DNA from 2 places in the Desulfosoma caldarium genome. Region 2 is predicted to be linked to the other one. Evidence: riboswitches for the same ligand, from Rfam matches in the RefSeq annotation. Region 2 holds a riboswitch; the other holds the start of a gene.

Region 1 (16,067 bases), on a different contig from region 2:
ACGTCGTTTTTTCGAGCGCTGTTTTGCCGTCCGCTCGATCAAGATGCCCAGATGGTGCTGCCCTTTTGCCCGGCCCGACACGGTGGTGGTCGCCAACCTGGGCATGGAACAGGCCATCGATGCAGCGCTCACCAAGGCTGGATGCGGTCAATGGCTTCAAGGGCAAGGGATCCTCGCCGGTTACCACGGCCGGGGCAGCGAGGAGCTGGTGCATCGAGCGCTGAAGGATTTCGGCTTCGAGCAACTGCCTTTCAAGCGCTTTGCCCCAATGCCGCCTTCTTCGACACGATGCTGGTGGCCTTTTTTCTCTACGAGAGCTTCAAGCAAGACGTCTGCGCGCCGGTGGACGAACCCGTTTGCTATGCCACCACGCTGCGCCGTAGGGTGATGGACATGGCCGCCAAGATCGTGCGTCACGGCCGCCGTGTGGTGCTGAAAGTGACGACGGCAACCTTTGAGGCCCTCCATTTCGAGAGGCTTTGGCACAAAAGCGGGGCGCCGCCCAGATATTGCTGGGGGGAAGGGAAATCCAGCACCGAAGAAATTACCTATAAGTAGAGAAGTGTCTCCAAAATCGCATAAACTTGACGGCATACTAAATATCAGAGCTCTTTCACGAAAAAATTCCACAGTCAGTACCTGAAAGATGGCCATCGGAGTGCCAGAATCGACACTTCGTTGCTCAGAGAGGCGATCGTCGCCTCTATCTTGCCCCAGAATCGCTCAAATTAGGTAAAAGAAACCTTGACTCACTGTCGCCGGCTCTATAACCACCACATCCCCCAGAAAAATCTCGGCCATATAACCCCGATTCAGGCACTTAAAAATTGGCAACAAAAAAGACCTCAACTTTTTGTGAAATCGGTCCATGACTTTTCGGGACATGACACATATGGATGTGTTCTGCCTGGACAGCTCCGGGACCCTAAAAGCCAGAAGAGGCTGCACCGAACAGGGATATTCTGGTTACGCTCCCATCGCCGTCGACCTGGGTGAGGAAGGTTGGTGTCTCAAATGGTGGCAACGGCCCGGATGGATACGTCCGCGCACGGTTCGCGGAAAAGGGGCTGATTCTTCAAAGATCCCAGGAAAGAACACAGGCTGTTGCCCCTCTTTTGTGTTATGCCGGAGTGCCGATGGCGATTTTTTAAAAAACACCCCTGCGGGAATGAGGGAATGGAAGGCCTCTCACCGATTCAGGTACGTCTCAAGCCTTCCTCTCACCCGCCGGCCAACCCGTAACACAAATTGTTCGTCGCCTCACTGCATTAGAATCCGAATGAGAGGAGGTTATCGATGCATCTTTTTAGAGCTACGGCTATCAGATTCGTCATCCTGCTCGGCGTTGTCAGTCTGTTCGCTGACGCAACGTATGAAGGCGCACGGAGCATCTCGGGTCCCTATCTCGCATTGTTGGGCGCAAGTGGAACGGTCGTAGGGTTTGTGGCGGGCTTTGGAGAACTCGTCGGATACGGGTTGCGCCTGGTATCGGGATATTTGAGCGACCGTACGCGCCGCTATTGGGCAATGACGTTGGTCGGGTATGCGCTCAATTTGCTCGCCGTACCCCTATTGGCGTTGGCTGGTCAGTGGGAATTGGCCGCTGCACTCTTGATTACCGAGCGAATGGGAAAGGCCCTCCGCACCCCGGCACGTGATGCAATGCTTTCGTACGCGACCAAGGCTACGGGGCGTGGCTGGGGCTTTGGGCTGCACGAAGCCATGGATCAAGTCGGCGCCGTTGCCGGCCCCATCATCGTCACGGTGGTGATGGCGAGGCAAAACAGTTACCCCGCTGCGTTCGCGGCTCTCGCGATCCCCGCCATACTCGCCCTATCCGTGTTGCTCATGGCCCGGTGGCTCTACCCGCACCCACAAGATTTGGAACCGACAGCACCCCAGTTGCAGGCGCAAGGATTTCCCCGAGCCTACTGGATTTATCTTGCCGCCGTCGCTCTGGTGGCGGTGGGCTACGTGGACTTTCCCCTGATCGCCTATCATTTTGGGAAAACATCGTCTGTGCCCGACACATGGATTCCACTCCTTTACGCCATTGCGATGGGGGTGGACGCGCTGGCAGCGCTGTTGTTTGGTCGCTGGTTTGACCGCATTGGCATTCAAATTCTGATGATCGTTTCGCTGATCTCGGCATTTTTCGCGCCCCTGGTGTTCTTGGGCGGTTTCCGTTTGGCCGTGGTCGGCATGGCCATATGGGGCGTCGGCATGGGCGCACAAGAATCCATCCTGCGCGCGGCCATTGCGGATATGGTCTCACGAGAACGACGTGGTTCGGCTTATGGAATTTTCAATACAGGCTTTGGAGTGTTCTGGTTTTTAGGCAGCGCGTTGATGGGGATTCTGTACGATCTGTCATTGCCCGCGCTCATCACCTTTTCGGTCGTGATGCAGCTTGCCTCGGTGCCGTTGTTCTTTGTGGTTGGCAAGCAACTTCGCAAATGACCCGATCCATACTGCGAGAAGACGGCCTTACACCAATGGCTCTCTCAAGATGTCAGAGTTGACGCTTAGTTGTGGAGTGTCGACCTTCGCAATGAGTCAAAATATTCGTGATAGACAAAATGTCCAATCACCAAAGCAAAGCAGCGGTCAACAACCGCTTCCAGCCGTCACGATCCGCGTGCGGCTGAACCCGGCCGTTGGGCGGCGAAGACGCCAACAGTGAAAACATGAACCGCTTAGAAGAAAAGAGAAACGATTTGACACCCGCGGAAAACAAGATGAAAATAAATAAAAACAATTGATTTAGGTGATGAGGCTCACCCTGAACCGCCATGCTGGCTGATAGCCTCTACGGAGAAGGGAATTCTCTGTGGAGGCTTTTTTTTCGGATGTGCCATAGGACAAGGATCATGGTTTTCAACAGCATTCTTCGTGACAAAGATGGCCCCCCATTTGAACCAACCAAACAGCCCGATTTCTTCCCCGACCTGAACCTGGATCACGTCATTGGTGCCATCACCGAGCCAAAACAGGAGTACAACCTGAATCCGTTTTTCTGGTTCCCCCTCCGTGATACGGAAACGATCCGCTATAGGCAGGTGGTGATGCAGGACCTGGAAAATGAAACCGTCATGGAAGGCATCAAAGCAAGTGCGGAAAAAATGAGCCTTGTTCGCCGCTATCTGGCCATGGCGGAAGAGCTGGACTTTGACTATCACAAAAAGGGGTGGATCCTAGAAGCGGCAAGGGTCTATTGTGACACGGTCACGAAGCTGGCGCGTCATCTGACCCATGTCCCCTTGAGATCACAAGGTCTGGCAGCCTTTCGGGACTATCTGAAGCATTATATTCAATCACCCGCTTTCCGTTCCCTGGCGACAGAGAGCCAACACGTCAAAGAGGCTCTCGCCGAGGTTCGATACTGCGTGATCATCCAGAGCGGAAAGTTCAGAGTGAAGCGATACGAAGGCGAAGGAGAATATAGTTCGGAAGTGGAGAAAACCTTCGAGAAGTTCAAACAAAGTGACGCCCGAGACTACCTGACTAAGGTTCCGGAAAGATCCGGCATGAGTCACATTGAGGCCAAAATCCTCGAATTCGTCGCCAGGTTATACCCCGAACCCTTTGCCGCGCTGGATCAGTTCTGTCGGCAGCACATTCCGTTTCTCGACGAGACCATCCAGGCCTTTGACCGCGAGATTCAATTTTATGTGGCCTACCTGGACTTTATCGCCGACCTGAAACGCCAGGGGCTGCCTTTTTGTTACCCCGAACTCCATGCCACAGGCAAGGAGACATACGTCCACGATGGTTTCGACCTGGCCCTGGCCCATGCTCGGCGTGACAGCGACCAGGCCATCGTGCTCAACGATTTCTCCCTCCAGGGTCCGGAGCGCATCCTCGTCGTCACGGGGCCTAATCAGGGGGGCAAAACCACCTTCGCCCGTATGTTTGGGCAATTGCACTATCTGGCCAGCCTCGGATGTCCTGTTCCAGCTCGAAAGGCACGCCTCTTTGTCTTTGACCACATCTTTACTCATTTCGAAAGGAAGGAAGACATCCGTCATTTGCGAGGGAAGCTAGAGGACGACCTGATCCGCATTCGCGACATCCTCGTTCGGGCCACTCCAGACAGCATTATTATTCTGAATGAAATCTTCTCTTCCACAACCGTTCAGGACGCGCTCTTTCTGAGCAAGGAAATCATGGGCCGGCTGATGGATTTGGATGTCCTGGGCGTTTGGGTGACCTTCCTGGATGAATTGGCTTCTCTGAGCGAGAAGACCGTCAGCATGGTGGCGTTGGTGGATTCCCATGACCCCAGCACGCGCACCTTCAAGATCGTGCGGCGACCTGCCGACGGCTTGGCCTATGCCCTCTCACTGGCTCGCAAACACAACCTGACTTACGAACAGATCAAGGAGAGGGTCCGATGATGAAAGTCTTTTTGCTCTACCCTGACCGGGATTTCGATGTCGCGCAGCCATTACCGCCCAACGCGGAAAGCTTGACGCAAGACCTGGCCTTGAACACACTATTCGGGGCCATGGCCCAGGGGGATAAGTTCTTATTTCAAGTCGGACGGCAGGTCGTCTTATCCGGCCTGAACGATATCGGCACCATCACCTACCGCCAGGAGATTCTACGAGACTGCCTATCACACCGTGGTGTCGCCAGGCAGATCTACCAAATTCCCTTGGAATTCCTGGAGCGAAAGCGCGACCACTGGTTGTGGATTTCCCCGCGCCATTGCAGCCCCAGTTCCATCCTGAGCAGTGCCCGGGGGGTGCTGGATGCTTCTCTGGACTTGCTGCATCGCTTGCGGCAGATCGCCGAGGAGAATGCCACGACATTTAAGTCGCGTGGATTTCTCCGGTTCTTTGCCATGATTCGGCAGGAACTCAACGACGAATACCTGACCATCGTCCAGCGGCACATTCGAATGCTCCGCTTTCCCCAGGGTGTCTTGCTCCGCGCTCAACTGGGAAAGGGCAACGAAATATTCGATCACACGCTCTGCACCCCCCGCGATTCAAAGCGAAGGTGGTTTCAGCGCATCCTTCCCTCGCGATCGGCGAGCTATTCTTATTCCCTGCATCCTCGCGACGACACGGGGGCACGCATCCTGGGCGAATTGCGCGATCGGGGCGTTGCCCGGGCAGCCAATGCCGTTGCCCAGGCCGCCGAACATGTGGAGAGTTTCTTCAACGTGCTGCGGTGGGAACTGGCCTTTTACATGGGCTGTCTGAATCTTTACGACCAGCTGACGGCTTTGGGGGAGCCCGTTGCCTTTCCCCAGCCCGCTCCCGCGAATGAGCGGCGCTTTTCGTGCACCGGTCTCTACGATCCCGCCCTGGCGTTGACCATGGGCAAGGGGATGGTCGGCAACGATATCTCCGCCAACGGGAAGTCGCTGATGGTCATCACCGGCCCAAACCGGGGCGGCAAAACCACCTTCTTGCGCAGCGTCGGTCTGGCCCAATTGATGATGCAGAGCGGCATGTTCGTCGCCGCCGAATCGTTCTCGGCCAACTTGTGCACGGGCTTGTTCTCCCACTTCAGGCGAGAGGAAGACAAAACCATGGAGAGCGGCAAGTTCGAAGAAGAACTGAAGCGTATGAGCGCCATCGTTAACCACCTCAAGCCAAACGCTCTGATCCTGTTTAACGAGTCCTTTGCCGCCACCAACGAACGCGAAGGCTCGGAGATTGCCAGACAAATTGTTCGCGCCCTACTCGAAAAGAACGTCAAGGTATCCTATGTCACCTTCTTGCAAGAGTTTGCCCGTTACTTTTACGAAAGGGCAGAAGACAGCACCGTTTTCCTGCGCGCCGAGAGGCTGCCCGATGGAACCCGCACATTCAGGCTCAAGGAAGCGAGACCGCTTGAGACCGGTTACGGAATCGACTTGTATGGCAAGATTTTCGGGCCTGAGGTGGTTTCCCGCAAGGACACCAACGATGAGGATTACCATGGTACGGCCCGCAGTGAGGCCATGGTGGATCTGCGCAGATAGGGTTATGTGGCTTTGGATTCGCACTCACGATGAGTGTGACCGCCTTTTCACGTGAGCGTGCCCATCTCTCGAAGTTGCCGCCCAACACGCGCTGGCCAAAGGCGCTCACTTTGCTCGCGCCGCGATGCTTTCGGGCGCCGAAGCGGGCGCCTGCGTGCCGCGCCCGATGGCCTTCCCGAAAATTAAGCCATGGACCCGTTTTCAAATAGGCCGTTATGGGGTGACGTGGATGCGTTCGGCGGGATCGTTGACCACGTGCCCGATGACGGCGGCGGGAATGCCTTGGTCGTGCAGGGCCTGAAGGAGTGCCGTTGCGTGGGTGGGTGCGGCGCTGATGAGCAGTCCCCCTGAGGTTTGCGGGTCAAAGAGGATGTCCTGAAGGGCGAGGGGCACCTGGGGATCAAAGACCACGATGGATTGACGAAATTCCCGGTTCTTGTGAGCTCCGGCCGGAATGAGCCCCATGGAAGCAAAATCCTCGGCCTCCGGTAAAATCGGCACCTGGTTAGCCTCCAGCACCACGCTGCGTCCGGAACCTTCGACCATTTCGGCCAGGTGCCCGAGCAGCCCGAATCCGGTGACGTCCGTGCAGGCGTGAATATCAAAGCGAAGCATGATTTCCGAAGCGCGGCGATTCAGCGTGGCCATGAGGCGGGTGACTTGGTCGGTGATGGCCGGCGAAGCTAGGTTCGCCTTGATGGCCGTGTTGATGATGCCCGTGCCCAGGGGCTTGGTCAGAAGAAGGCGATCGTCCGGTTCCAGCGTTTTTTTAACCAAAACCCGTTGGGGGTGAACGAATCCTGTCACCGAAAGGCCGTATTTCAGTTCTTTGTCTTCGATGCTATGACCGCCGATGAGCACCACGGCGGCTTCCGTCAATTTGTCGATCCCTCCCTGAATAATGGCTCGAAGGATTTCCAGCCCCATGTCTTTGGCAGGAAAGGCCACCAGGTTCATGGCGGTTTTGGGCACGCCTCCCATGGCATAGACGTCGCTCAGAGCATTGGCGGCGGCGATTTGCCCGAACCAGTAGGGGTCATCCACAATGGGTGTAAAAAAATCCACCGTCTGAATCAGGGCCAGGTCGTCGGACACCTTGTAGACGCCGGCATCGTCCGCGCGGTCCAATCCCACCAGGACGTGCTCATCCGTGGGAAAACGCATGCCGCACAAAGCTCGGTCCAGGTCCCCCGGAGCCAGTTTGGACGCTCAACCTGCCCCTGTGACGGTTTCGGTCAATCGAACGACGTCATCTTTCGCCACGCTTGGTTTCCCCTTTCATGGCCTTTTGGGCTTCAGTCAGGGCTTCGGGAAGAACACCCACGAGTTGCGCGATCTGCGTTGCGGGCGTGGGTCGTGCAATATGTCCAGCCCATCGGTTTGTTAAAGCAGCCAGGAGGCAAGCGTCAAGGAAATCGTGTCCCGAGGCACACAGGGCCGCAAGAATTCCCGTCAGAGTATCCCCGGTGCCGCCGATGGCTTCCATGGGTTCCCAGATCGGTTCTGTCACGTTGGCCACGATGCGCCCCGAATCGGCAATATGGTCCGTCTCCCCTTTGACCACGAGCCATCGCGCCGCATCTCCATGCGTGTAGGCGCGGTGCACCAGGTCCTCGACCGAGTGGTGATCGTGCAATAAAAACCCGCGCGTATAAAAGGGGTGGGGCGCCTTTTCATCGGCAAGAAAGGCCAATTCCCCCTTATCCGGTGTGAAGATGTCGTAGGCTGCTGCCTGCCCACTCATTTTGGCCGCATACATGTAGCCGGCATCGGCGATGAGTCGAGGGCGCCGTGGCATATCGTCGACGGCAAAGAGCACCTTGTTGTGCCAGTCCACGTCGGGTTGAAGATAGTGAAAAACCAAAACATCCACGGAAAGGACACGGAGGTTCTTGACCAGGTACTCATAGACGGCACGACTGCCGTCCCCTCGGCCAATGTCTCCGGCAAGGAGGACGAAAACCTCCTCGCCGCCACGTCGACGCCGTATGACGGCGGCCGCGGCAGCCAGCGCCGGTGTGCCTCGGCCGATGGGCAGCCGATGGTTTTCGACACGAAGTGCGTCGTTTTCCAGACGCACCGAGCCGTGCACCAAGGGCAGGGAAGGATTGGGGACCGTTCCGACGATCAGAAGCATTGGCGCCGAAGTTCCTCATAGGCCAACTGAAGAGCGTAACCGCACAGGGTGTGCCCTAGGTCCCGGGGCTGAGGCGCCTCAAACAGGGTTTTTCCCACGAGGGCGTCGGCAAGATAGGGCACATCCGGGCAACCTCCGCCGGAAATGTTCACGATGCGCCAGGAGTTTTTGTCCACGGTGATTTTCATGTTGGCCGCCCGCACCATGAGGTAAGCGCCGTAGTCTTTGGTGTGAAAAAGGTTGACGGGTTCCAGAAGCGGGGCGGTCACGGGCACGACGGCCAGTGGAGGCAGACCGGCTGCCGCAAGAACCCGTTCGAGGGTGAGTTTTTCCATAAGGGGAAACTCAATCACCAGATCGCATCCCTTTTGAATTTCCGGTGGAGGGCCTTTGACGGTCACGGGGAAGCCGCGGGATCGAAGGTGCTTTTCCGCCTGAATGACTTCGCTGGTGTTTTCAAAAACCAGAAGCCCGCGATCGGTCAAAGGCCCTTGAGGCTTTTTGGACTTTTTGAAAACGAGCTTTTTCAAAAAACCCAGCATGAATTCGTTAGCCTCTCGGGTTATCAACCCCGCTGAATATGAATGCGATACCCTTCGCCTTCCTGGCTCACGTCTTTCACCACATAGCCTTGGCTCTGAGCGGCGCGCATCACATTTTCCTTGGACGTGTCGGTGTCCACAAGCACGACCAGTTCCCCAGGCTGCGTCGCCTTGATGGCTTGCAAGGTCATGAGCACGGGCTGCGGGCATGAAAATCCTCTGGCATCCACCGTCGTGGCCATATCTTTCCTCCTTAAACCGTCTTCTTTCGCAGGGTCAAGCCGATCCACAGACATACGGCAAAGCCCACAATAACGGCAGCCATACCGTGTGGCCCGATGCCCTGGGGCGAACTGGCCAATCCGAAGTTATGGGAAAAGGCTGCTCCCACCAGCATGCCTATGACAAACACGGCGGCATCCCCATCACCTTCGCCGGCCAAAAAGAGCTGACGTCCCGGGCACCCGCCGGCCAGGGCAAAGGCCAAGCCGGCCAGAGCCATGCCTGCGAAGTTCCAAAAATGCTGCGTATGGGCCACGGGCTGGCCCACGAACCCCGCCTTGAACTGTCCCAAAAGAAGGTTGGTTAAAAAAGCAAAAAGGATGAGGCTCACAAAGCCGCCGAAAAGGTGCGTGGATCGAAACAAGATGAGATCCCGCAGGGCGCCCATGGTGCAGAACCGGCTTCTTTGGGCCAAAAAGCCCACCAAAAGGCCAATGCCGAGAGAGACGGCCACAGGAGCGTGCATAGCGCCCGGCCCTTTGACACTGTAGAAAAGCACGCCACTTTTGGGTTCTCCGGGCACCTGAGGAAAAAGGACAAGCAAAACCAAAAAACCCAGCATGATTAGGGGAAGAATCCAGCCCACAGTGGCGGAGGTCGATTGAGTGCGCCCGAGTGTGTAGCCGGATTTCAAAAAGAGGGTGCCAATCCAGACACCAAAGGCCAGACCCGCAAGGCCTAGAATGGCATTGCCGTCCCCACCGGCAAGGCGCAGCATGGCTCGCCACGGGCATCCCAAAAAGACCAGGGCGCCAATCATGGCAAAAACCCCGAGCACGAAGCGCACAATGGGCGCCGAACCCGCTCGAGGCCGAAATTCTTTGAAAAGGTAAGCGGCCACCAGGGATCCCAGAACAAAGCCGATGATTTCGGGCCTCAGGTACTGAACCACTTGAGCACGATGCAGCCCCAACGCTCCGGCCATATCCCGTTCCATGCAGGCCACACAAATGCCCATGTTGCCTGGATTCCCTAACTTTTGAAGCACCGGCGCCAAAATTCCGATCACTGCTCCCACGAGAACCACACCCCATCGCGACGCAAAAACATTTTTCACAGCCATCGATGCTTTCTCCTTTTGCCACCTTCGCAGTGTGTTTAAGAAATCTGGAGCCCCTCACGGTGATTTCCGATACCTTTTCGCGGCAAAAATAGGAAAAATGAAAAGGGAAAAACAAATAGGAAAGGCACATACTTCATGAAAAGTAGATAGAGAAATTCAATGCGTCTGAGAACACTGTTTTGGGTTATTTTCTCGAGATAATCTTTGAAATGGGTCTATGAAGAAACCGTGCTTACGAGATTCTTGATGGCGTATCGAGAAAAGGCATGGCTCGGGGCATCGCGGCCGTCGGGAACCTTTGGACGGCGCTTTCTGAGCAGAAATTTCTAAGGGCCAAGAAGAACCTTTTTCGACCAGGTTCCTTAGAACTTTTCTGGAAAAGGATGGTCATTGTGCGCCTTAAGGTGCCGTTCCAACGCTTCGCTGACCGGCGACGGTTCTCGACCTCGGCGCTTGACCAGGTAAAAGGCCCGGTGAAAGGTGACGCCATCGATGGCCACGAGACGGACGCTGCCGTGGGCTGCATCTTCGGCCACGGCCTGGCGGGAAAGGATGGAGATGCCGATTCCTGCCTTGATGCTTTGGCGCACGGCTTCGGTGGTGCTCATTTCGGCGACGACGCGGAGCCGGCTCGTGTCGAACCCCGCCTTTTCCAGAATTTCATAAGTGACCATGCGCGTTCCAGAACCTCGGTGCCGTGCTATGAAGGGTTCCTCGGCCAGCCGCTCCACAGGGATCGATGGCAACGAAGCCCAAGGATGGTTTCGGGGCACGGCCAAGACCAGTTCGTCGGCGAAGATGCGCTCGAAACTCAAACGCCGATCTTTCCACTGAGATCCCACCAGGCCCAATTCCTGTTTTCCGTCGGCGACGGCTTCGGCCACCTCTTTGGTGGCTCCAATGAAGACGCTGATCTGGACCGCCGGGTGGTGTTGTTTGAACGATCCGATGAGCCGGGGAAGGATATAGTTGCCCGGAATCGTGCTGGCGCCCACGTGCACCGTCCCGGCCAGATCCCCTCGGTACGCTGCCATGGCTTGCACGGCCTCTTCCTTGATCTGAATGATCTTCTTGGCGTAGCGATAAAGAATTTTTCCCGCCGGGGTAGGGGCGACTTCCCGGCCTAGCCGGTCCACAAGCCGTTCTCCCACCATCTCTTCTAGGGTCTTGATGTGTTCGCTAATGGTCGGCTGTGACAAAAGCACGGCCTCGGCGGCTTTGGTGAAGCTGCCCAGTTCCACGACACGGCAGAAAACTTCCAATCGGCGAATGTCCATGATCAAGGCTCCGCAAGCCATTCATGTCTTCAATACATAGAATGCGCGGAATCTATAGAGGAAGCGCCGTTTTGTCAATCGGGCCATTAAAAAAGCCTATTGCAGCTTTCGGCCCTTGAGGTTTCGATTCTTGAGGATGGCGGAAAGGGGGTGCCGAATCGCCAAGAGGTGTGCTGCTGCGGGTCCCGTAGGCTTTTGGCCCCAAAGGGCCGGGTTTTTTTGAATTGCGAGGGGTTTGGGGAGAACCCGGATTGGAAAAATCATCCCATCCATCCACAGGCTTGTTTCTAGAAGCGGCGGGAATGTCGCCCGGAGAGTGGGGGGCGTGCCGTTGAGGTTTCCCGACGCCCGTGCTAGACAACATCAAGCCGTGGATCTGAACCTTTGTATTTCGCGCAGTGCAGGAGGTGCCCATGTTTTGGTTTCCGACGTACACGCCCCCGGATTTTTCTTCGCCTCCACTGAGGGATGCGCCTTTGGTGCGATTTGCCGTCGTAGAACGTGCCGGGGTGGCTCCCGAAGGCTATCATGCCACATCCATCTTTCCTGAATATTTCCATGTGGCTCCCGGGCGCTGGGAACTGCTTCGGGAATCGCGCATGGACTGTGTCGTGGTGCAGCGGCCTGAAGGGCAACTGGAAGCCGTGGAATTCCGGCGGCTGCAGGTGGGGGATCGGGTGGCGTTGGGCCGAGGAGAAAACGGCGAGGATGGCATCTATGTGCATGCGGAGGCCTTTTGTGATGAGGAGGGTCGAGGGGACAAGTTCAGTTTTCGTACGCGGCTGACGCGTGAGACGTCTTTTTCCATCGACTATGACGAATTCTACGATCTTTTGAGCTATGAACGGGATCATGGCCGAATCGTGTGGGTCTTGGGACCGGCACTGGTTTTTGACCGGGACGCTCGCGACGCCTTTTGTGCTCTGATCGACCGAGGTTACGTGCACGCCCTGCTGGCAGGCAACGCTTTGGCGGTCCACGATGTGGAAGCGGCCATGTTTGACACCGCTTTGGGGCAAGAAATCTATGCCAAGCGCCTGGTGCCTTTGGGTCATTATCATCATTTGGATGCCATCAACCGTGTGCGGGCCGTGGGATCCCTCGAAGCCGCCATGCGGCAGGGTCTGGTGACGAACGGCGTCATGCACGCGGCCTGGAAGCGCGGCATTTCGGTGATTCTGGCCGGATCCATTCGAGACGACGGCCCGCTTCCGGAAGTTGTGGCCGATGTGTACGCGGCGCAAGACCGCATGAGAGCCGTGGTGCGGCGGGCGACCACCATTGTGGCCCTGGCGACGCAGCTGCACGCCATCGCCACGGGGAACATGGCGCCGTCGTATCGGGTGTTGGAGGACGGCACGGTGCGGCCCGTCTTTTTCTACACCGTGGACATGTCCGAATTCGCCGTGCAAAAACTGGCCAACCGGGGTTCTCTCACGGCCCGGTCGCTTCTGACCAACGTGCAGGACTTTGTGGTGACGGTGGAAAGGGGCCTGAGGCGCCGGGAGGAACGAGCCACCTCACCGAAATGAAATGTCCCGCGAGGGTCTTGGGAAATTGCCGAAAGGCGCGATGTCACATCGAGGCTTGCAGCGTTTGAATATCTTCCGTTACATGGCGCGATCCCGTATGGCGGTCGGCCCCGCTGTCACAAGGCTGTCTTTGCCGGCACACGGTCACCTCGCGGTGTGCGCGGCTTCGGCGTGGCCCGCAAATTCCCGGTCTTGAGATCGCCGATGGTTCAGGTGCACTGCGGGGGGGTGTCAAGCGGCGCCTGCAAGGACAAAGGTGCGCGTCAAGGTTACAGGGTTAGCTGCGTACCCTGAGTGCCGGCAACCGTTCCCGCGATGTCTTCGATGGGACCGATGGCGGCCCGTTTTCCTGTGGCGCGAACGAATTCGATGGCGGCTTCCACCTTTGGACCCATGGATCCTGGAGGAAACTGTCCCTGGGCGAGGAACTGTTGGGCGTCGTCCACAGAAAGGCGCGTCAGCAAGCGTTGCCCAGGTGTGCCGTAATCCAGATTCACGCCTGGCACATCGGTCGCGATGCAAAAGATGTCCACCCCCACCTGGCGGGCCAGCTTGGCGCTGGCCAGGTCCTTGTCAATGACGGCGTCCACGCCGCAAAAGCCTCGCCCCTCACGTATCACGGGAATGCCCCCTCCGCCGCAGCAAATGACCACAAAGTCCATGGCGATGAGGTGCCGAATTTCCTTCTGTTCCACAATGGTCAAGGGCTTGGGGGACGCCACCACGCGACGGTAGCCTTTAGGCGTTTTTTTTACGGGAAAGGGCAGCGACGGAACCAACTCTTCCGGGTATACAGGACCCACGGGTTTGGATGGATCGGCAAAGGCAGGGTCCTGGGGATCCACGACCACGTAACTGATGAGACTCACCAGGCACTTTTGCGTGACGATGCCCAGGGCCATGAGTTCGCTGTCCAGGGTGGATTCGATCATGTAGCCGATTTGTCCTTGGGTTTGGGCCACGAGGATTTCCAGGGGCAAGCGGGGCACGTCCGAGCAGCATTCCTGCTGCAGCATGAGGTTGCCCACCTGAGGGCCGTTGCCGTGGGTGATGATGATGCGAAAGGATGCCGTGAGTTGGGCGATCTGGCGCATGGGCACGCGAAGATTGGCAAATTGTTCGTCAATCGTTCCCTTTTGCCCTTTGCGAATGAGGGCGTTGCCGCCCAGGGCCACGAGCAGCACGGGTTTAGGTGGGGTCAAGACGGGGTTCACGGTTTCTCCTGTCCTTGGGAATGGCAAAAGGCGGCTCTCAAGAGAGCATTTCGAATGTCTCAAGACTCTTTGAACTCGTTGGGCCTTAATGGCGGCCAAAGATTTTTGGAAGACGGCGCATGAGGGCCTCTTCCAGAGTGGGACGGCCGTGATCGCGGTATTCGTAGCGCACGCGCACGGTGGGGTGCTTGAGGGAGACGACGCGAGTGAGCTGAATGGGCGTGGCAAAGAGGACCAGGTCGCAGGGTACGGCATTGAGGGTTTCTTGAAGATCGGCGATTTGCCGTGGGCTGTAGCCCATGGCGGGCACTACCGGTCCGATATGCGGGTAACGGGCGTAGGTATCTCGAAGAGTTCCTCGGGCGTAAGGCTTGGGGTCCACAACGCAGGCGGCTTCATACTTTCGGGCTGCAATCATGCCGGCTCCGGTGGGCATTTCCCCGTGGGTGAGGGTCGGGCCGTCTTCCACCACGGCGATGCGCTTGTTGCGAATATTTTCAGGATCGGAAACGATCACGGGCGATTCGGCCAAAAGAACGTCGGCCGTGGGGGCGATGTCCTGAATGTTTTGCCGCACCAGCTCGATGCCTTCGGCGGACGCCGTGTCCACCTTGTTGATGATGGCGATGTGCGCCATGCGAAGGTTTGTCTCCCCGGGGTAATAGAGCCGTTCATGGCCGGGACGGTGTGGGTCCAGCAAAACGATGTGGACGTCGGGAAAGTAAAAGGGCGTGTCGTTGTTTCCTCCGTCCCAGACGATGACGTCCGCTTCCTTTTCCGCTTCTTCGAGAATCTTTTTGTAATCCACCCCGGCGTAGACCGTAATGCCCTGTTCCACCAGGGGTTCGTATTCTTCACGTTCTTCGATGGTGCACCGGAAGCGGTCGAAATCCTCGTAGCGGGCGAACCGCTGCACCACTTGGGACCGAAGATCGCCGTAGGGCATGGGATGGCGCACGGCCACCACGCGCACATTGCGGGATCGAAGGATTTCGCACACCTTGCGGGTCGTTTGGGACTTACCGCACCCGGTGCGCACGGCGCACACGGCGATGACGGGCTTGGTGGAGCGCAGCATCGTGTAGGTGGCGCCGATCAGGATGAAATCGGCCCCTTCGGCCATAACCAGCGACGCCTTGTGCATGACCTCCACGTGGGGCACGTCGCTGTAGGAAAAGGCCACCAGATCGATGCGATGCTCGCGAATGAGCGCCGCCAAGTCTTCCTCGGCATAAATGGGGATGCCCGCAGGGTATTCGGGTCCTGCCAGTTCCGGGGGGTAATGGCGTCCTTCGATGTCCGGAATTTGCGCCGCGGTAAAAGCCACGACGCGGTACCGAGGATTGCCGCGAAAGTAAATGTTAAAATTGTGAAAATCCCGCCCGGCGGCCCCCATAATTATGACCTTTTCCACCATGTCATCCTCTCCTAACCGTTTCAGGAACCGTGTATCATCCTAACCGAAGTTTTTTACTTTTTCAGGCCAAACGTGCATTAAAGCAAGCAGGGACAAACCCGGGCTCATTTTCACCACGAACCTTTCTATGCCCTTTGCCTCAAAACACCTCCCCGTCCCGCCATGTGAAGGCGTCATGGCCATCTCCCCGCAACGTTGTCCATGACCATCCGGGCCGCGTGATCCCCATGGCGCAGTCAATCCTTGAACAGGACCCACCGATCCCCTGCCGAAAGCTCCATGGGCTTCTTCGGTCATGTTGCGACGAATCCGCTTGTTGCCGGTGGAGGGTCGGCCCCTGCCCTTGACTGAACCCCACAATCAGCCCATGAGCCCGGTGCTTTGGATGGTCGCCCAAGACCGTCGCAAGGTGTCCACCGAATAATCACCCCGGGGCCTGCGCAAAATCCAGAACCCAGGCTTGACAAAGCCGTTCTTTTTAAAGCAAGAACGTGAGACAATAACCCGTCCTAATCGATGTACCTTCACCGACCCGTGCACGGGCTTGAATCGGCGATGGATGGCAACTAAGTGGCCGACAGTCATTGAAGCGGCGCAATACCTGAAGATGGGTCGATCGACCCTCT
Region 2 (16,067 bases):
GCATCGCGTTTCTGGACACGCCGGTCATCTACGCCGTCGTCTGGGTGCTCAAGACGCGCCGATGGGCTCCGGCGGGCTCGGTTCTTCCCACACCCTCCACCCGATGAGGCTTTTTCCATGATGGGCCAGGGGCCCCAAAAGCCTGGGGAACACCAGCTCAAGAGGGCCTGGGTATTCCTCAAACCCTTGGTGGGCCGCTATGCGTGGCGCTTGGTATTCGGCTTTTTGTGCCTGGCTGTGGTGGACCTGTTGCAACTGTGGATTCCTCGCGTCATGAAACACGCCGTGGACGGGGTTTCCACCGGCGAAGATTCCGGCTGGCTGGCCGTGCGGGTGGCTCAGATCGTCGTCTTGGCCCTGATCATTGCCGTCCTGAGGTATTTCTGGCGGTATTTCCTTTTGGGTTTTTCGCGGCTTCTGGAAAAGGATATTCGCCGAACCATGCTGGCCCATGTGCTCACCCTGGACCGCACGGCCCTGCACGGGCGAAGCCCCGGCGATATTTTGGCCCTTTCCGGAAACGACCTCGCTTCGGTGCAGCTTGCCGCGGGCATGGGGCTGGTGGCTTTCGTGGATGCGATCTTTATGAGCCTGGCCGCATTGGCCTTTATGGCCGCCCTCCATGGAACATTGACGGCCGTCGCCGTTGCTCCCCTCCCCTTTCTGGCCCTGGCCACGCGATCCTTATCGGGCCGGCTGCATGCGCGCTTTGTGAAGGTTCAGGAAAAGTTTTCCGAACTCACCGAATGCGCGCGCACCACGCTCACATCCATTCGCTTGTTCAAGGCGTATAATCAAGAAGAGTCGCAAACGGCGCGATTTGATGCGCTGGGTCGTGCCTATGTGCACCACAACCTGCGGGCGGCCATAGTGGAAGGGACCCTTTTCCCCTTCGCCGGCCTGGTCAGCAACGCCAGCGTGCTCCTCGTCCTCTATTTCGGCGGCCTTCTGACCATGCACCAGGCCCTGACTGCGGGTGATTTCGTGGCGTTCATGGCTTACCTGCACCTGCTTACATGGCCCATGATGGCTTTCGGATGGGTGGCCAATCTGTTCCAACGGGGTCTGACGAGCCTGCAACGCATTCAGGAGCTTCTTGCGGACCGGGCGGCTTTGGAAGATCCGCCGCGCCCCGTTCGCCTTCCGACAGCGCCTTTTACCCTTCAGCTTCACGGCTGCACCTTTGCGTACCCCGCCATGGAAACTCCGGCGCTTCAGGATTGTTCCGTTACCCTTACCCCTGGCATCACGGGCCTTGTGGGACCGACGGGCGCGGGCAAGTCCACTCTGTGCGCCATTCTGACGCGTCTTTACCCCGTGCCTCGAGGCGCTTACACCGTGAACGGCTGCGACGTGAACGACCTGGGCATCGCCGACCTAAGGTCGCTCATGGCCTACGTGCCGCAGGAAGGGGTGCTTTTTTCCGATACGGTGGCTGCTAATATCGCCTTTGGGAAGCCCGACGCGACCCTGGAAGAGATTCAGGCGGTGGCGCGAGCGGCGGTCATTCACGATGAAATTGTCGCGATGGCCTCGGGCTATGAAACACGCTTGGGAGAAAAGGGTGTGCGCCTATCCGGAGGCCAGCGCCAGCGGATTGCGTTGGCCCGAGCCCTTTTGCTGGATCGGCCCATCCTGATCATCGACGATGCCCTTTCCGCGGTGGACACCGAAACGGAACAAAGAATCCTCAAGGAATTGGCAAAGCGCTGCCAGGGTAAGACCTGCTTGATCATCTCCCACCGAATCGCCCAGCTTGCGGACGCCCACAGACTCCTGGTTATGGACAACGGCCGTATCGTGGATTCCGGCTCCCATCACGACCTGCTGCAACGCAACCCATTTTATCGAACGATTCACCAACACCAGACCCGCATGTCGTGTGCGCGGTGAAGCGCCATGCATTACGGTTACGGATACTTTGAAGAAGCTCAACTGGGACGTGTTCGGGATCTGAAACTCTGGAAACGCCTTTGGGGAATTCTTCGGCCCTTTTGGAAACCCATTTTCGGAGCGGCCCTGCTTTCCATGAGCATTTCCGCTGCAGGTTTGGCCATTCCCTATGTGGTGCGCGTGGGAGTGGACCGCTTCATCACGCAGGACGCTTTGCCCTTGGCGTCGCGCGTGGAAGGATTGCGTCATCTTGCCTGGATTTTTGTGGGTCTTATGGCCGCAGGGTTCGTGGGCAACTTTTTCCAAGTGGTCCTCCTGGAATGGACCGGCCAACAGGTCATGCACGGACTCCGACAACGCCTCTTTCACCATGTGGTCCATCTGGATGTGGCTTTTTTCAACCGAAACCCCGTGGGCAAACTGGTGACGCGCCTGACGAACGATATACAAAACATGCATGAGGCCATGACATCGGTCGTGGTGACGGTGTTCAACGACTTCCTTCAACTCTTCGGTATCCTGGCCATTCTGTTTTGGATGGACTGGCGCTTGACAACATGGCTATGCACGATAATTCCCGTCGTCCTGGTGGTCACCCTGTGGTTCAGCCGGCTGGCCCGTGAATCCTTTCGGAATCTGCGAACGCGCCTGGCCAGCCTCAACGCCTTCTTGCAGGAAGTTCTGAGCGGCCTGTACATCATTCAGGTATTTCAAAGGGAACAGGACACGGCCGCCCGTTTTGAAAGCCTCAATGAAGCGCATCGATGGGCCGCCTTTCGCCAAATTCATCTTTTCGGCCTCTTCATGCCCTTCATAGAAGTGGTCCATTCCAGCGCGGTGGCGCTCATGATCTGGTTCGGCGGTCGAGGCATCGTGGAAGGTTCCATGTCTTTGGGAACTCTAATTGCCTTTTTGTCCTATGTGCGCCTGTGCTTTCAGCCGCTTAGAGAACTGTCGCAAAAATATTCCATTGTGCAGTCCGCTTTGGCTTCCGCCGAAAGAATCTTTGAACTGCTGGACACGCCACGGTCCATCCCGAATCCTACCGGCGCCAAAACCCTGCCCCGCGTGAGCGGCGCCCTCACTTTTGATCGCATCTCCTTCGGCTATGATCCCGACCGCCTCGTGCTCAAGGACGTCTCCTTTCATGTCAATGCCGGCGAAACCTTAGCCGTCCTCGGCCCCACGGGTGCCGGCAAGACCACGCTGATCCATTTGCTGGAACGATTCTATGAACCGACGGCCGGTCGAATTCTCTTGGACGGCCACGATCTCAAGGTCTTGGACCTTACGTGGCTGCGCCGTCAGATCGGACTGGTGTTGCAGGACGTGTTCCTTGTGCCGGGAACACTTCGAGAAAACATCTGCCTGGATCTTTCGCTGGACTCCGAGACGCTGGATCGCATCGTGCACCATGCTCAGTTGGCGGCCTTGATTAGCCGTCTTCCCGAAGGGTTGAACACGCGCATCGGCCCCGGGGGCATGGATCTTTCCGCAGGCCAGAAGCAGCTGCTCGCCTTTGCCCGCGTCTTGGCACGAGACCCCAAGATTCTTATCCTTGACGAAGCCACATCCAATGTGGATTCCTCCACAGAACGGGACATGGAAGCGGCCATGGAAACCGTGCTGGCGGGCAGGACCGCCATTGTGATTGCCCACCGGCTGTCCACGGTGCAAAAAGCTACGCGAATCCTTGTGCTGGAAGAAGGCCGCGTGGTGGAATGGGGGCAGCCCGAGGATCTGCTTCAACGTCATGGGCATTACGCCAGGCTGATTCAAGGCGATTCGGCCTGCGCAAGGCCCATGAAAGACGATGCCTCTGGGCCTTTTCACGAGTTTTCACCCTCAGAGTAAAGGAGCGTATGATGGCTGCTAAAAAGCCGCATATCTTGACCTGGATTGGCGTTATGTCGGGCATGATCTTCGCCACGGCCTGTCTTTCTTCAGCTCAACCCGCTGCGGGGCCGATGGGAGGCTGGGAAAAAGGGGGGACATATGATCGTTTCTACAATGCTCAGGAACTGGACAAGTTCAAGGGCACGGTGACGAAGATTCAGGAAGTGACCCCTTTGAAGGGCATGAGTCCCGGTGTGGCCCTGATGGTCAAGGAGAAGGACGGCGATAATGTTTTGGTGCATCTGGGGCCGCGCTGGTTCATCGATCCCCAGACCATGGGCATTCGAGTTGGCGACAAGGTCAAGGTGACGGGCTGCTGGGCCGACATCAACGATCAGGAAGTCTTCATCGCCTCCAAGGTCAAAAAAGGGGACCACTTTGAATTCAAGGTGCGGCTCACGAAGGACGGCACGCCGTTTTGGACCATGAGCCCGGAAGAATTGGCCAAGAAGCGAGCGGGCGACTGATGTCATGAAGACCTTTCTACTCGTCTTTCTCACCGTCTACAGCACCATGCATGCGGTGTTTCTTTACCGCGTGCATGGCCTTTTTGAGGGCCGCCAAGGCTGGTGGGCGGCCTTTCTGGTTTTTTGCGCTTTCATGGTGCTTGCCCCCATCCTGTGCCGCGTCCTGGAGCGGACGGGGTGGGAAGTTCCTGCGCGCCTTGTGGCCTATGTGGGCTATCCCTGGATGGGCTTTCTGTTCCTGGCTTTTTGGCTCTCACTTCTTGTGGGCGCCGTCAATGGTCTTTTGTGGCTACTTCACCGCTTTTCGGGACTGGGAACGGCCGGGCTTTCAGGCAAACCAACGGCTCTGGGCGTGATTCTGGTCGCAGCCGTGGTCAGCTTGTACGCCGCGTGGGAAGCCCATGACGTGCGCATCGAACGCGTGCGGCTGCACACGGACAAGCTTCCACCCCATGTGCCTCGGCTGGTGGTGGCGCAGATTTCCGACGTGCACTTGGGCCTCAACGGTCGTCAGGCCCTCTCGGAACGGATTGTTCGAACGTTGCGTCACATTGCGCCGGATCTCGTGGTGTCCACAGGGGATTTGGTGGATGGCCGAACCCATGCCCTGGAACCACTGCTTCCCTTGTGGCAAGACCTTCAGCCGCCCCTGGGAAAAGTGGCCATCGTGGGAAACCATGAATACTACGTGGGCTTGCAAGATGCCATGGACTGGACACGGCGTGCCGGCTTTGTGCTGCTCAGGGACGAGGCCACCACTCTGGCGGGCCTCGTCAATGTGGTGGGCGTGGACGACTCTTGGAAAGACCGCCCCGAAACCGAATCCCGCCTCCTTCAATCCGCCGCCAACGGCCTTTTGACCCTCTACCTCAAGCACAGGCCTCAAATCTGCCCAGAGACCCTCGGCCTCTTTGACCTACAATTGTCCGGGCACACGCATCGGGGCCAAATTTTTCCGTTCACTCTGTTCGTGGCCCTGATGTATCCTTTCTTCAACGGGACTTACGAACTGGAAAAGGGATCCGCGCTGCACACCAGTCGAGGCACGGGGACCTGGGGTCCTCCCATGCGGTTACTGGCGCCACCGGAAATCACCGTGCTGGAGTTCGTTCGAAGGGAATGATGGGGGCTGCAAGGCCCTGCTTGAATGAGAAAGCGGCCGCCCCCTCACTGCAAAGCCTGAAAAAAAGGAGGATGAGACCGTGGACAAGAACCGATACATGTATTTTGTGGGCGCCTTGCTTTATGTGAACCTGACGGCTCTGGTCATCCTCGGCTTGCTGCTTAAATTTGTCATTCCCACCGGAGCTCGAGCCATAGGATCCCCTCCCAGTTTTCTAGGACTTTCTCGCCACGGTTGGGCCGACCTTCACGGCACACTGGGCATCCTTTTCATCGTGCTGACCGTGGCGCATCTTCTCCTGAACTGGAATTGGGTGGTCCAGTCTTCCAAACGTTACTTTCAGGACAAATGGGTCAAAGCCTTGTTGGTGCTGAGTGCCGTGTGGGTACCGATAATTTTTGTGGGTTGGATTGTTTCCCGCTAAGTTATGAAGTCCGGCATGCCACTCGCTGCGACACGGTGACGTTGTCATTCAGACAGCAGGCTCGAAACAACAAGGACAGGATGTGGCCTCGGTGATTGTGGCACGGGCCAACCAGGGCGCCGCATGATTGGCCGGACTCTTTTCTTTTTGACAATCAAGATCCCCCAGAAAAATATCGCCCATAAAACCCCGTGCAGGTCTGAAAAACCGGCAGCAAAAAAGACGACAACTTTTGTTCCATCGGTTTATCGTTTGACAGGACTGGACACTTTTGCGACAGCGCACGTGTGTCGGCTGCGTTCGCAGGCCGGAGAACCGCCCCCTCAAGAAGGCATGCCCGCTGATTCAAAAAAGCCTTCAGCGGCTTTCATCGTGAAGTGACAAGGTCGTAACGGTCTCGCCGCACAGACCTCGCTCTGTTTCGTCCCCCCAGGGAGCATCCCCGGAATACGTTCCTTGACCATTCAATGCAGGACGTATAGGGTATTGTGCAAAAGATTTTTTCTCATACCTAATTTGAGCGATTTTGGAGCAAGATAGAGGCCACGATCGTTTCCCTGACCATCGAAGTGTCGATTTTGGCACTCCGATGGCCATCTTTGAGCTACTGACTGGGCAATTTTTTTTGTGAATGAGCCCTGATGTTTAGTATGTCGTCAAATTTACGCGATTTTGGGGACACCTCTCCACTTGTAAGTAATTTCTTCGGTGCTGGACTTCCCTTCCCCCCAGCAATATCTGGGCGGCGCCCCGCTTTTGTACCAAAGCCTGTCGAAATGGAGGGCCTCAAAGGTTGCCGTCGTCACTTTCAGCACCACAGGGCGGCCGTGATGCACGATCTTGGCGGCCATGTCCATCACCCTACGGCGCAGCGTGGTGGCATAGCTAACGGGCTCGACCACCGGCGCGCAGACGTCTTGCTTGAAGCTCGCGTCGAGAAGAAAGGCCACCAGCATCGTGTCGTAGAAGGCGGCATTGGGGGCAAAGCGCTTGAAAGGCAGAGGCCGAAATCCTTCAGCGCTCGATGCACCAGCTCCTCAGTGCCTCGGCCGTGGTAACCGGCGAGGATCCCTTGCCCTTGAAGCCAATGACCATGTCCAGCCTTGGTGAGCGCCGTATGGATGGCCTGTCCCATACCCAGGTTGGTGACCACCACCGTGTCAGGCCGGGCAAAAGGCAGCACCATATGGGCATCTTGATACAGCGGACGGCAAAGCAGGGCTCGACGAAACGACTTCCACCGACCGCACCTTGTGCCAAGCTCCAGGTATTGCCAGACCTGGCTCCCTTGCTTGTAGCGGCCCCAGGCGGCCTGGTTCCTCTGGCTTTGGGCCAAAATTCCTTCTTATACAGCTTGCCGCCACAGATGTCGCCAATGAGCAAATTTTTAAAAGCCTCGAAAAGCTTTTGGTCAAAAAGTTCGCTGTCCATGCGAACAATGATAGCCACGTCGGCTCGATTGGGCGTGCGGATTCTGGCCACCACATGGCGTAGCATTCGCTCCACCGTATTGCCGTTGTTGTTATGGGCATCTCCGCGACGAAAGACCGCATCTAGTGGTTGTCCTATGGCAGTAGAGGTGTTTGCAGGCAATACGGGAGATATCCTTCCACGCTCCAATCCCAAAGGACAAAAATCAGAGGCCGGTTTGGACCGGAGCCGGTCGTTTTTTTGGGGGAGCGAGGACTTCTAACCAAGGCTCGTCTACGCAAGGACATTAAACCTGTTGAGGGTCTTGATCGAATTACAGCGTTGCCCGCGAGTTAAATCCGAAAACTGGTTGACTGTGGCTCGCTTCAGCCCTCTCTCTTTAGTGAGCGCAATCTCGCGGAGATTACGGACCCTGCTTTCCCGAGCGAAAGGCTGATTGTATGCAGAAACCCGCTTTTGGCAGCTGAACGTTTCCGCAAACGCCAAGAGCTGCTCGTAGCGACGCAGAAGGAACTCGACAAGATTCTACCGGCCACCCAAAGAGAGAAACGCGCCCTTAAAGGCAAGGCCAGAATTGCTCTCAAGGTGGGAAAAGTCATGAACAAATTCAAAATGGCGAAACATTTTCATCTTAGCATCGGCGAAACCGGCTTTTCTTACCAACTCAAAAAAGACCATATTGCCAAGGAGGCGGCATTGGATGGCATCTATGTCATTCGGACCAGCTTGCCTCCAGAAAAACTTGATGCTGAGGGGGCGGTGAAGTCCTACAAAGGGCTTTCTGCGGTGGAGCGTGCGTTTCGATGCTCCAAGGCGGTCGATTTAAAGGTCCGTCCGATCCATCATCGCCTGGAGCACAGGGATCGGGCTCATGTCTTCCTGTGTATGCTGGCCTATGACCTGGAGTGGCATACGTGCCGGGCGTTGAGCCCGATTCTCTTTGATGACGATGACCCTGTTGCCGCAGAGGCGCAACGGGACTCCGTGGTCGAGCTAGCTCAAGGGTCTCCCTCTGCGCAACAAAAAGCCCTGTCGAAGCGCACAAAGGAGCATCTGCCGGCCCACAGTTTCAGAACTTTGCTCAAGGACCTGGCAACGATTTCTAAAAACCTGGTCAAGCCAAGGTTGAAAAACGCTCCAAGTTTCGAGAAAACAACATTGCCACCGTCCTGCAGCAGAAGGCTTTTAAACTGATCGGGTTGAAAATCTGATGTGTCCAGTAAGGGCTCTGGGACTTTTAGAAAGTATCCGCAACAATAAGGACTTGCAATTTCCACATTCTGAAACTTCAGGCTAAAGTACGCAAAGGAGTTGACGAAGAACATGGCTATCGGCGTTCAGGACATCACCACAGGAGAGCAAGATGGAACCCAAGGACACCACATCCCCGGGCACTCCCAGCCCTTTCTCCTTTGACCGTCTACACGACGCCTAACTCTTGATTCACGCTTGAGGAGGTTTGACCATGGTCATGGATGACATTCGGCGAATGATTGAAACGGCGATTCCTTTTGTGGAGCGATCCGGTTTGAAGGTTCTGGAACTGTCTCCCGGCTACGTGAAGCTGCGCATGCCCTTTGACGGCAACCAAAACCATGTGGGCACCATGTATGCGGGAGCGCTCTTTACCCTGGCGGAAATTCCCGGCGGAGCCTTGTGCTACGGCACCTTCGATCCTCAAAAATATTTTCCCTTGGCCAAGGAAATGACCATTCGGTATCGAAAACCTGTCCGAACCGACGCGTTCATTGAAGTGGGGCTTTCTCAGAATGAGATTCAGCGTATTCAGCGGGATCTGGACACCCACGGCAAGGCCGACTTTACGGTGCACGCGGATGTTCGGGATGCCGAGGGCGATGCCGTTGCCTCTATTTCCGGCCTTTATCAAATCCGGGCTGTGACCTTGTAAATTCCCAGTGGACCAGAAGCTGGCAGAAGAGGGGCACGAGGGGCCTTGAAGGGGCATAGTCATAAAAGGTTCGCTTGGAAACGGGCAAAATGAAAAGGGATCAAAAAGCGTCCGGAAAAGCACTTGTGGACCTTGCGAGGGTCATTTTGCACTGGAACGGTTCGGGGTGTCAGGTCCCGCGAAGTCATGAACCGATTTCACAAAAAGTTGAGGTTGTTTTTGGACCCAATTTTTAAGTGCCTGAATTGGGGTTATATGGCCAAGATTTTTCTGGGGGATGTGGTGATTACCTAATTTGAGCGATTTTGGAGCAAGATAGAGGCGACGATCGTTTCCCTGAACATCGAAGTGTCGATTTTGGCACTCCGATGGCTATCTTTGAGCTACTGACTGGGCAATTTTTTTTGTGAATGAGCCCTGATGTTTAGTATGTCGTCAGATTTACGCGATTTTGGAGACGCCTCTCCACTTGTAGGTGATTTCTTCGGTGGTGCACGTTCCTGACCCCTAGTAATATCTGGGGGGCGCCCCGCTTTTGTACCAAAGCCTCTCGAAATGGAGAGCCTCAAAGGTTGCCGTCGTCACTTTCAGCACCACACGGCGGCCGCGACGCACGATCTTGGCGGCCATGTCCACCACGCTACGGCGCAGCGTGGTGGCATAGCAAACGGGCTCGGCGACCGGTGCGTAGACGTCTTGCTTGAAGCTCGCGTCGAGAAAAAAGGCCACCAGCATCGTGTCGAAGAAGGTGGCATTGGGGGCAAAGCGCTTGAAAGGCAGAGGCCGAAATCCTTCAGCGCTCGATGCACCAGCTCCTCACTGCCTCGGCCGTGGTCACCGGCGATGAACCCTTGCCCTTGAAGCCATTGAGCGTATCCAGCCTTGGTGAGCGCCGTATGGATGGCCTGTCCCATACCCAGGTTGGTGACCACCACCGTGTCGGGCCGGGCAAAAGGCAGCACCATATGGGCATCTTGATACAGCAGACGCCAAAACAGGGCTCGATGAAACGACTTCCACCGACCGCACCTTGTGCCAAGCTCCAGGTATTGCCAGACCTGGCTCCCTTGCTTGTAGCGGCCCCAGGCGGCCTGGTTCCTCTGGCTTTGGGCCACAAATTCCTTCTTTTACTGCTTGCCGCCACAGATGTCGCCAATGAGCAAATTTTCAAAAGCCTCGAAAAGCTTTTGGTCAAAAAGTTCGCTGCCCATGCGAACGATGATAGCCACGTCAGCTCGATTGGGCTTGCGGATTCTGGCCACCATGTGGCGTACCATTCGCTCCACCCTCTTGCCGTTGTTGCTGTGGGCATCTCCGCGACGAAAGACCGCATCGATGATGTCATTTTGCCATGTCATCTGCAGCGGCTGAAATCCTTTGACACGCTTGTAGGTGGGCTTGACGCCGTGGCCTCCCCGGGCCTCGTCGTTGTCCATGACCATGGTGTCCATGCCCAAAACAATCAGATCGGGCTCTTGCAGTTTAAGACGCCACAAAAACAACCGCTGCAAAAGGTGCCGGTACAAGTCAATGCGCGGCCACCAAAAAGAGCAGAAGAACCGTTTGACGGCGTGGGAGGAAAGCATGCGACCCGACTCACACTCGATGGCGGCGGCAAAGCCCGCGTCCTTGGCCAGGGCATCGAAGTCAACCAGGTGCCGGCTCGTGCCGTCCATAAAAAACATAGCAGCTGCTTGAAAATCTCGGTGATCGGCTGCCCCTTGCGGCGACGACGCATGGAGCCAAAGAAAGTATCGATCTGCTAAAAAATATGGATGTTGCCAAGATAGCGAACAAACAAAATCAAACCGCCGCGGCCTGTAAGCGTATCGGGGGGGCACCTCAACGCCGTCAATTCTTGGTTTGCCTTTTGTCGCGGTTATGGTACGTCCCATTGTGAAGTTCCCACCTTGTGGGTTACATTCGCGCGGTATGGGATCTTTCAAACAAGTTCATTATACTACGTAATTAGCCCATTAGGTGTAGGTGGGATTTTTTCGCTTAAATCGCTCAGTTTAGGTCATAGGAAGCTTTTCATAACGGGGGGAATGTTGGTTTTTCGCACGGCGGGCATTGAGGTGGCGCCCTGGATACCGCCGCTGGTGGCCTTTGTGATTTCCTTTTTCACGTCCATGGGTGGAGTGTCCGGAGCCTTTCTGTTGCTTCCCTTTCAGATGTCCGTTTTGGGCTATACGGATCCGTCGGTGAGTGCCACCAACCAATTGTTTAACATCGTTGCCATTCCCAGCGGCGTGTACCGGTACTGGAAAGAAGGCCGCATGGTGTGGCCTCTCACCTGGGCCGTGGTTGCGGGCACCTTGCCCGGAGTGTTTATTGGAGCCATCGTCCGGGTATCCTATCTTCCCAATCCCAAGCATTTCAAATTGTTTGCCGCCGCCGTGCTCCTCTACATCGGGTTGCGCATGGTCCAGGATTTGCATAAGAACAAAGCGGGGGCCCACACAAAGGCCGATGCCGAAAAAAAATTTCGGGAGATGGTGCGCCGTCATCGAGCGCAAGGGGCTCAGGCCGGACAAGGAACGGCCGAGGCGCTTCCTAAGGTCAAGGTGACCCACTTCAATATGCGGCGCTTGGGCTACACCTTTTACGAAGAGGTCTACGACACCCCCTTTTGGGGGATCTTTGCGCTGGCCTTCATTGTCGGCATTGTGGGCGGCATCTACGGCATTGGGGGTGGGGCCATTATTGCGCCATTTTTTGTCACGTTCTTCGGGTTGCCCGTTTACACCGTGGCCGGCGCCGCCCTCATGGGGACTTTTGTCACCTCCGTGGCGGGCGTGGCCTTTTATCAAGGCATAGCCCCCTTTCATCCGAATATGTCCGTCGCGCCGGACTGGCTTTTGGGTGTGCTGTTTGGGTTTGGAGGCATGGCCGGCATGTATCTGGGTGCGCGCTGCCAGAAGTATGTGCCGGCACGGGCCATCAAGTGGATGCTTGCGGGCATTATCCTTTTCACGGCCGTGAAGTATGTGGCGGCGTTTTTCGGCTATTCGTGAAGGGCTTGGGGATTCCAAGGCCGCGTGCTCTGGAACGGCATGGGCCGGCCGATTCCCTGATGAGCATCCTTGACAGTAAGAAACGGGGTTTGCTAACGTTTGCAGTACAATGGACATGCTAACACAGAGGCAATGAAGTCTGCCTGAACCGCCTCGCACTCCGCCCATGTGTGGGGATGATGACTTCTCCAGGGAGCTCGAAGCAAACGGGTGCGATGCCCGCTGCCTAGAGACTTTCGGGTGGGGCGCAAGTGGCGCTTCGCGTTGAACAAAAACCCCACCCGACTGCGGATGGGGTTTTCTTTTAATGCCGGACCCGGGAGGGAGACCCAATGCTGGAGCATTACCGAAAAACACAGGCCAAGCTTCTCAAAGCGCTGGATGATATTCAGCAGCTCACCACGATAAACCTCAACGCGGCCATCACGGACCGAATCAACGTGCTGTACGATAAGATTCGCCAGAGCGCCTTTTATCTGGTGGTCCTTGGCGAATTCAAGAGAGGCAAGAGCACCCTCATCAATGCCGTTCTCAAGGATAATCTTCTTCCCACGGCGGTTGTTCCCTTGACGTCTATCGTCACCATGATTCACTACGGTCCCGAAGAGAAAATCTGCGTTCGATTCAAGGACGGAACGACCCGCACCATTCCTCGAAAAGCTTTGGCGGACTACGTGACGGAAAGAGGGAATCCCGACAACGTCAAGGGGGTTGACCGAGTGGAAATCTCTTATCCCGCCGACACCCTTCGGGGTGGCGTCCATTTGATCGACACACCCGGGGTGGGCTCCATTTTCGAAACCAACACCCAGGCCACCTACGACTTCCTGCCCCAGGTGGATGCAGCCCTTTTCCTTTTCACGGCCGATCCCCCTCTCAGCCGATCGGAATTGGCCTTTTTGCGCGATGTATGTCAGTACGTTACGAAAATCTTTTTCATCCAGAACAAGATCGACGTGGTGGCCCCTGAAGACCGCGAGGAGTCCCTAGCGTTTTCTCAACAGATTTTGAAAGACACGTTGAAGGAGGATGAAGTCCGCATTCTGCCTCTTTCTGCCAAATTGGCGTTGGAAGGCCGTGCCAAAGGCGACGAGGCCAAGATCGCTCAAAGTTACTTCCCTCAGCTGGAAGATGTCCTCACACAATTTCTCACCCAGGAAAAAGGCCGTGTCCTTTTGCAGTCCGGGCTGCAGTCGGCCCGAAAAATCCTTAATGATCTGGAGTTTTCTGCCAAGCTTGAGCAGAAAGCCATCGAAATGCCGCTCGAGGACCTGGAACAAAAAATTGCCTTGTTTCACAAAGAGCTACGAAAAATTCAACGAGAGCGCGAAGAAAACGGGTATTATTTTGAGGCGGAAATCAAGCGGATTATGGATTGGCTGGATCGTGAACTGAAAGAGCTTCAAAAAGAGCGTCTGCCCGAACTCGTGAAACAATTGCAGGATGAAGGGGAAAAGCATCAACATATTCCCATATCGCAATACGTAGAAAAGATGGAAGACTGTCTGAGTCAGGGCATCATCCACACCTTTGATGATTGGATTGTGCGCCAAGAAAAGGCCCTCAATGAAGAATTTGCCCGCGTGTCCCGACAGTACTCGGACCGCACGAATCAGGTCATCGACCGACTCATTGAGGCTTCCGCCAAGCTATTTGATATTCCGTTTCAAACGATACAATCGGATGAATCCCTTCGTGCGGACAGCCGTTTTTATTACCTGCTCGGTGATCCTCCCCGCTTTTTTGACATCGCCGGGGCCGTCGATTTCTTTTCCCGCAAGATCTTGCCCAAAAGCTTTTCCCAGAAAAAAGTCCTCGCTGACTTGATGAAAAAACTCCCGGAACGCATCGATGCCAACTGCGGGCGGGTTCGTGCCGACTTCATGCGCCGTTTGCAGGAGAGTTTTTTGGAGTTTCGTTGGAATTTGAACGCCAAGATCGATGCCACGGCCAAGGGCATTCAAGATGCTTTGGACAAGGCCGTGGTTCTCAAAAAGGCTGAATCAGCCGAGCGGGACAAGAAAAAGCTAATGCTTCATGAAGCCATGCAAAGCATTCTCAGAGTCAAAACGGACTTGGAGGAAATTGCGCTGGAAGTCGCCTAAGGCTTGGTGGACGTTGTTGTTGCAGGAGGGTTTGTCGTGGCCATCAGTTTGGCTCTGATCATCGTTCTGGGTCTGCTCGCGGATTACGTTTTTAGGAAAATCAAGCTTCCGGGTCTGGTGGGCATGTTGTTTGTTGGGGTTCTTGCGGGACCCTACGTTTTGGGTCTCATGCGCCCCGAAATAATGCAGGTCTCGGCGGATTTTCGAAAGATCGCCCTCATTGTCATCCTGCTTCGAGCTGGTTTTGAATTGCATCGGGATACTTTGAACCGCGTGGGGCGGGCCGCTTTAACCATGAGCGCTGTCCCGGCCGTCTTCGAAATTCTGGGTGTCATGCTGGTGGCGCCGAAATGGTTGGGCATCAGTCTCTTGGAAGCGGCGATTCTGGGAGCCATCCTGAGCGCCGTTTCTCCGGCCGTCGTCGTGCCCTTAATGATTGACTATATGGATCGAGGCCTCGGGGCGAAGAAAGGTGTGCCGACGCTCATTCTCGGCGCCTCTTCGGTGGATGACGTCTTTGTCATCGTTTTGTTCACCATTTTCCTTGGCATGTACGGCGGTGGCGAGGTGAACATCTGGGCAAAACTCGCCGAAATTCCCATTTCCATTGTGCTGGGCATTCTCGTCGGGGCTGTTCCCGGTTACCTCCTCTACAAGCTTTTTACCGCCTACGACTGGAAACCTCCAAAACGCACCTTGATGGTTCTAGGAGTCTCCATTGTCTTGACCTGGTTGGAGTCGGCCGTGGAACATTGGGTGCCGGTGGCCAGCCTTTTGGGTGTGATGGCCATCGGGTTTGTGATTCTGGAAAAGGCCGAACCCATCGCCCATCTGATTTCCCAAAAGCTTAAGAAGCTTTGGGTCTTTGCGGAACTGCTGCTGTTCGTGTTGGTGGGAGCGCAGGTGAACATTCATGTGGCCTGGAAGGCGGGCCTGGCCGGAACGGCGGTCATCTTTGTGGGGCTCATTTTTCGAAGCGTGGGCACATGGATTTCCCTGTTGGGCACGCCGCTGAACCGAAAAGAGAAACTCTTCTGCGTCGTGGCTTATATTCCCAAGGCGACGGTGCAGGCGGCCATCGGGGCTGTGCCCATGGCCGCCGGAGTGGCTTCGGGGGAATTGATCCTGGCCGTGGCGGTCCTATCCATTCTTTTGACCGCCCCGCTGGGAGCCATCGGCGTCATGCTGCTGGGCGACAAGTGCTTGGAAAAGGGAGATGTGAGCCCCTATCAGTTCAAGGCGCTTCGTGCCAAGCTGGATCTTCCACGCGTCGGCGAGCGGGTGCGCAGCAAGCGTTACGGAACGGTCTGGAAAATCATCGAAGAAAAAGAAACGTGGATTCCGGTGCCGGCTCACCTTCGCGGTCTCGGTTTCCCGGATGGAAAAATGCCGGCCATCGTGGTTCGTTTTTGGAAAGAGGACAGCGCCAAGGGTCCCGGGACCGGAAAGACCATGAGCTATCGCTACAGTCAGGCGGATCCCTCCTTTCAAGAACACTGGGAAGTTCTCTACGATTGGTAGCGCTCAAGGGGGTGTAATGACCCCAAGGAATCAAGACCAAAATGTGCTTTATGGTGACCGCGCTACTCGAGGCTTATCTGTCCGGATCACGTAGTGTCCCGGTATGGATGGGCGTGCGCAAAAGGCAGGCAGGGGGTGGTGGTCATCAGGGCACGCGACATTTTCACCCCGTGCCCATATCGACGGGTTGAGATCCTTATGAACCGCTGCACCCCATTCGGCAGCGACATCTGTACGCCATTCGGCAACAACATTTAGACGACATTCCGCACCAACATTTG

What was found. Region 2 has a riboswitch for fluoride ahead of EDC27_RS15200 (dynamin family protein). Riboswitches for the same ligand answer to the same signal wherever they lie in the genome.
Region 1: it holds a riboswitch for fluoride, as region 2 does, so the genes downstream of both, EDC27_RS00860 (MutS-related protein) here and EDC27_RS15200 (dynamin family protein) in region 2, are expected to answer to the same signal.

The regions. Positions count from the first base shown of each region.
Region 1 covers NZ_RJVA01000009.1:42,350-58,416, reverse strand. Annotated here, with positions in the region: gene EDC27_RS15735 (hypothetical protein) at 151-558, shown strand; partial or broken gene EDC27_RS17000 (IS1380 family transposase) at 896-1,033, shown strand; gene EDC27_RS00870 (MFS transporter) at 1,297-2,460, shown strand; fluoride riboswitch at 2,758-2,819, shown strand; gene EDC27_RS00860 (MutS-related protein) at 2,871-4,397, shown strand; gene EDC27_RS00855 (MutS-related protein) at 4,397-5,977, shown strand; gene selD (selenide, water dikinase SelD) at 6,191-7,240, opposite strand; gene EDC27_RS00845 (NAD(P)H-hydrate dehydratase) at 7,227-8,114, opposite strand; gene EDC27_RS00840 (DUF3343 domain-containing protein) at 8,105-8,656, opposite strand; gene EDC27_RS00835 (sulfurtransferase TusA family protein) at 8,680-8,898, opposite strand; gene yedE (YedE family putative selenium transporter) at 8,910-10,031, opposite strand; gene EDC27_RS00825 (selenium metabolism-associated LysR family transcriptional regulator) at 10,364-11,278, opposite strand; gene EDC27_RS00820 (putative NPN-dependent ornithine cyclodeaminase) at 11,692-12,810, shown strand; gene EDC27_RS00815 (carbamate kinase) at 13,080-14,024, opposite strand; gene EDC27_RS00810 (cyclic 2,3-diphosphoglycerate synthase) at 14,110-15,441, opposite strand.
Region 2 covers NZ_RJVA01000016.1:161,316-177,382, forward strand. Annotated here, with positions in the region: gene EDC27_RS15130 (queuosine precursor transporter) at 1-107, shown strand, start outside; gene EDC27_RS15135 (ABC transporter ATP-binding protein) at 118-1,893, shown strand; gene EDC27_RS15140 (ABC transporter ATP-binding protein) at 1,900-3,747, shown strand; gene EDC27_RS15145 (hypothetical protein) at 3,756-4,256, shown strand; gene EDC27_RS15150 (metallophosphoesterase) at 4,261-5,379, shown strand; gene EDC27_RS15155 (DUF4405 domain-containing protein) at 5,459-5,803, shown strand; gene EDC27_RS15165 (hypothetical protein) at 6,466-6,759, opposite strand; gene EDC27_RS15175 (IS1634 family transposase) at 7,670-8,428, shown strand; gene EDC27_RS15180 (PaaI family thioesterase) at 8,700-9,143, shown strand; partial or broken gene EDC27_RS16970 (IS481 family transposase) at 9,285-9,437, opposite strand; gene EDC27_RS15840 (hypothetical protein) at 9,731-10,258, opposite strand; gene EDC27_RS15190 (hypothetical protein) at 10,271-10,828, opposite strand; gene EDC27_RS15195 (sulfite exporter TauE/SafE family protein) at 11,195-12,160, shown strand; fluoride riboswitch at 12,280-12,356, shown strand; gene EDC27_RS15200 (dynamin family protein) at 12,493-14,265, shown strand; partial or broken gene EDC27_RS15205 (cation:proton antiporter) at 14,302-15,474, shown strand.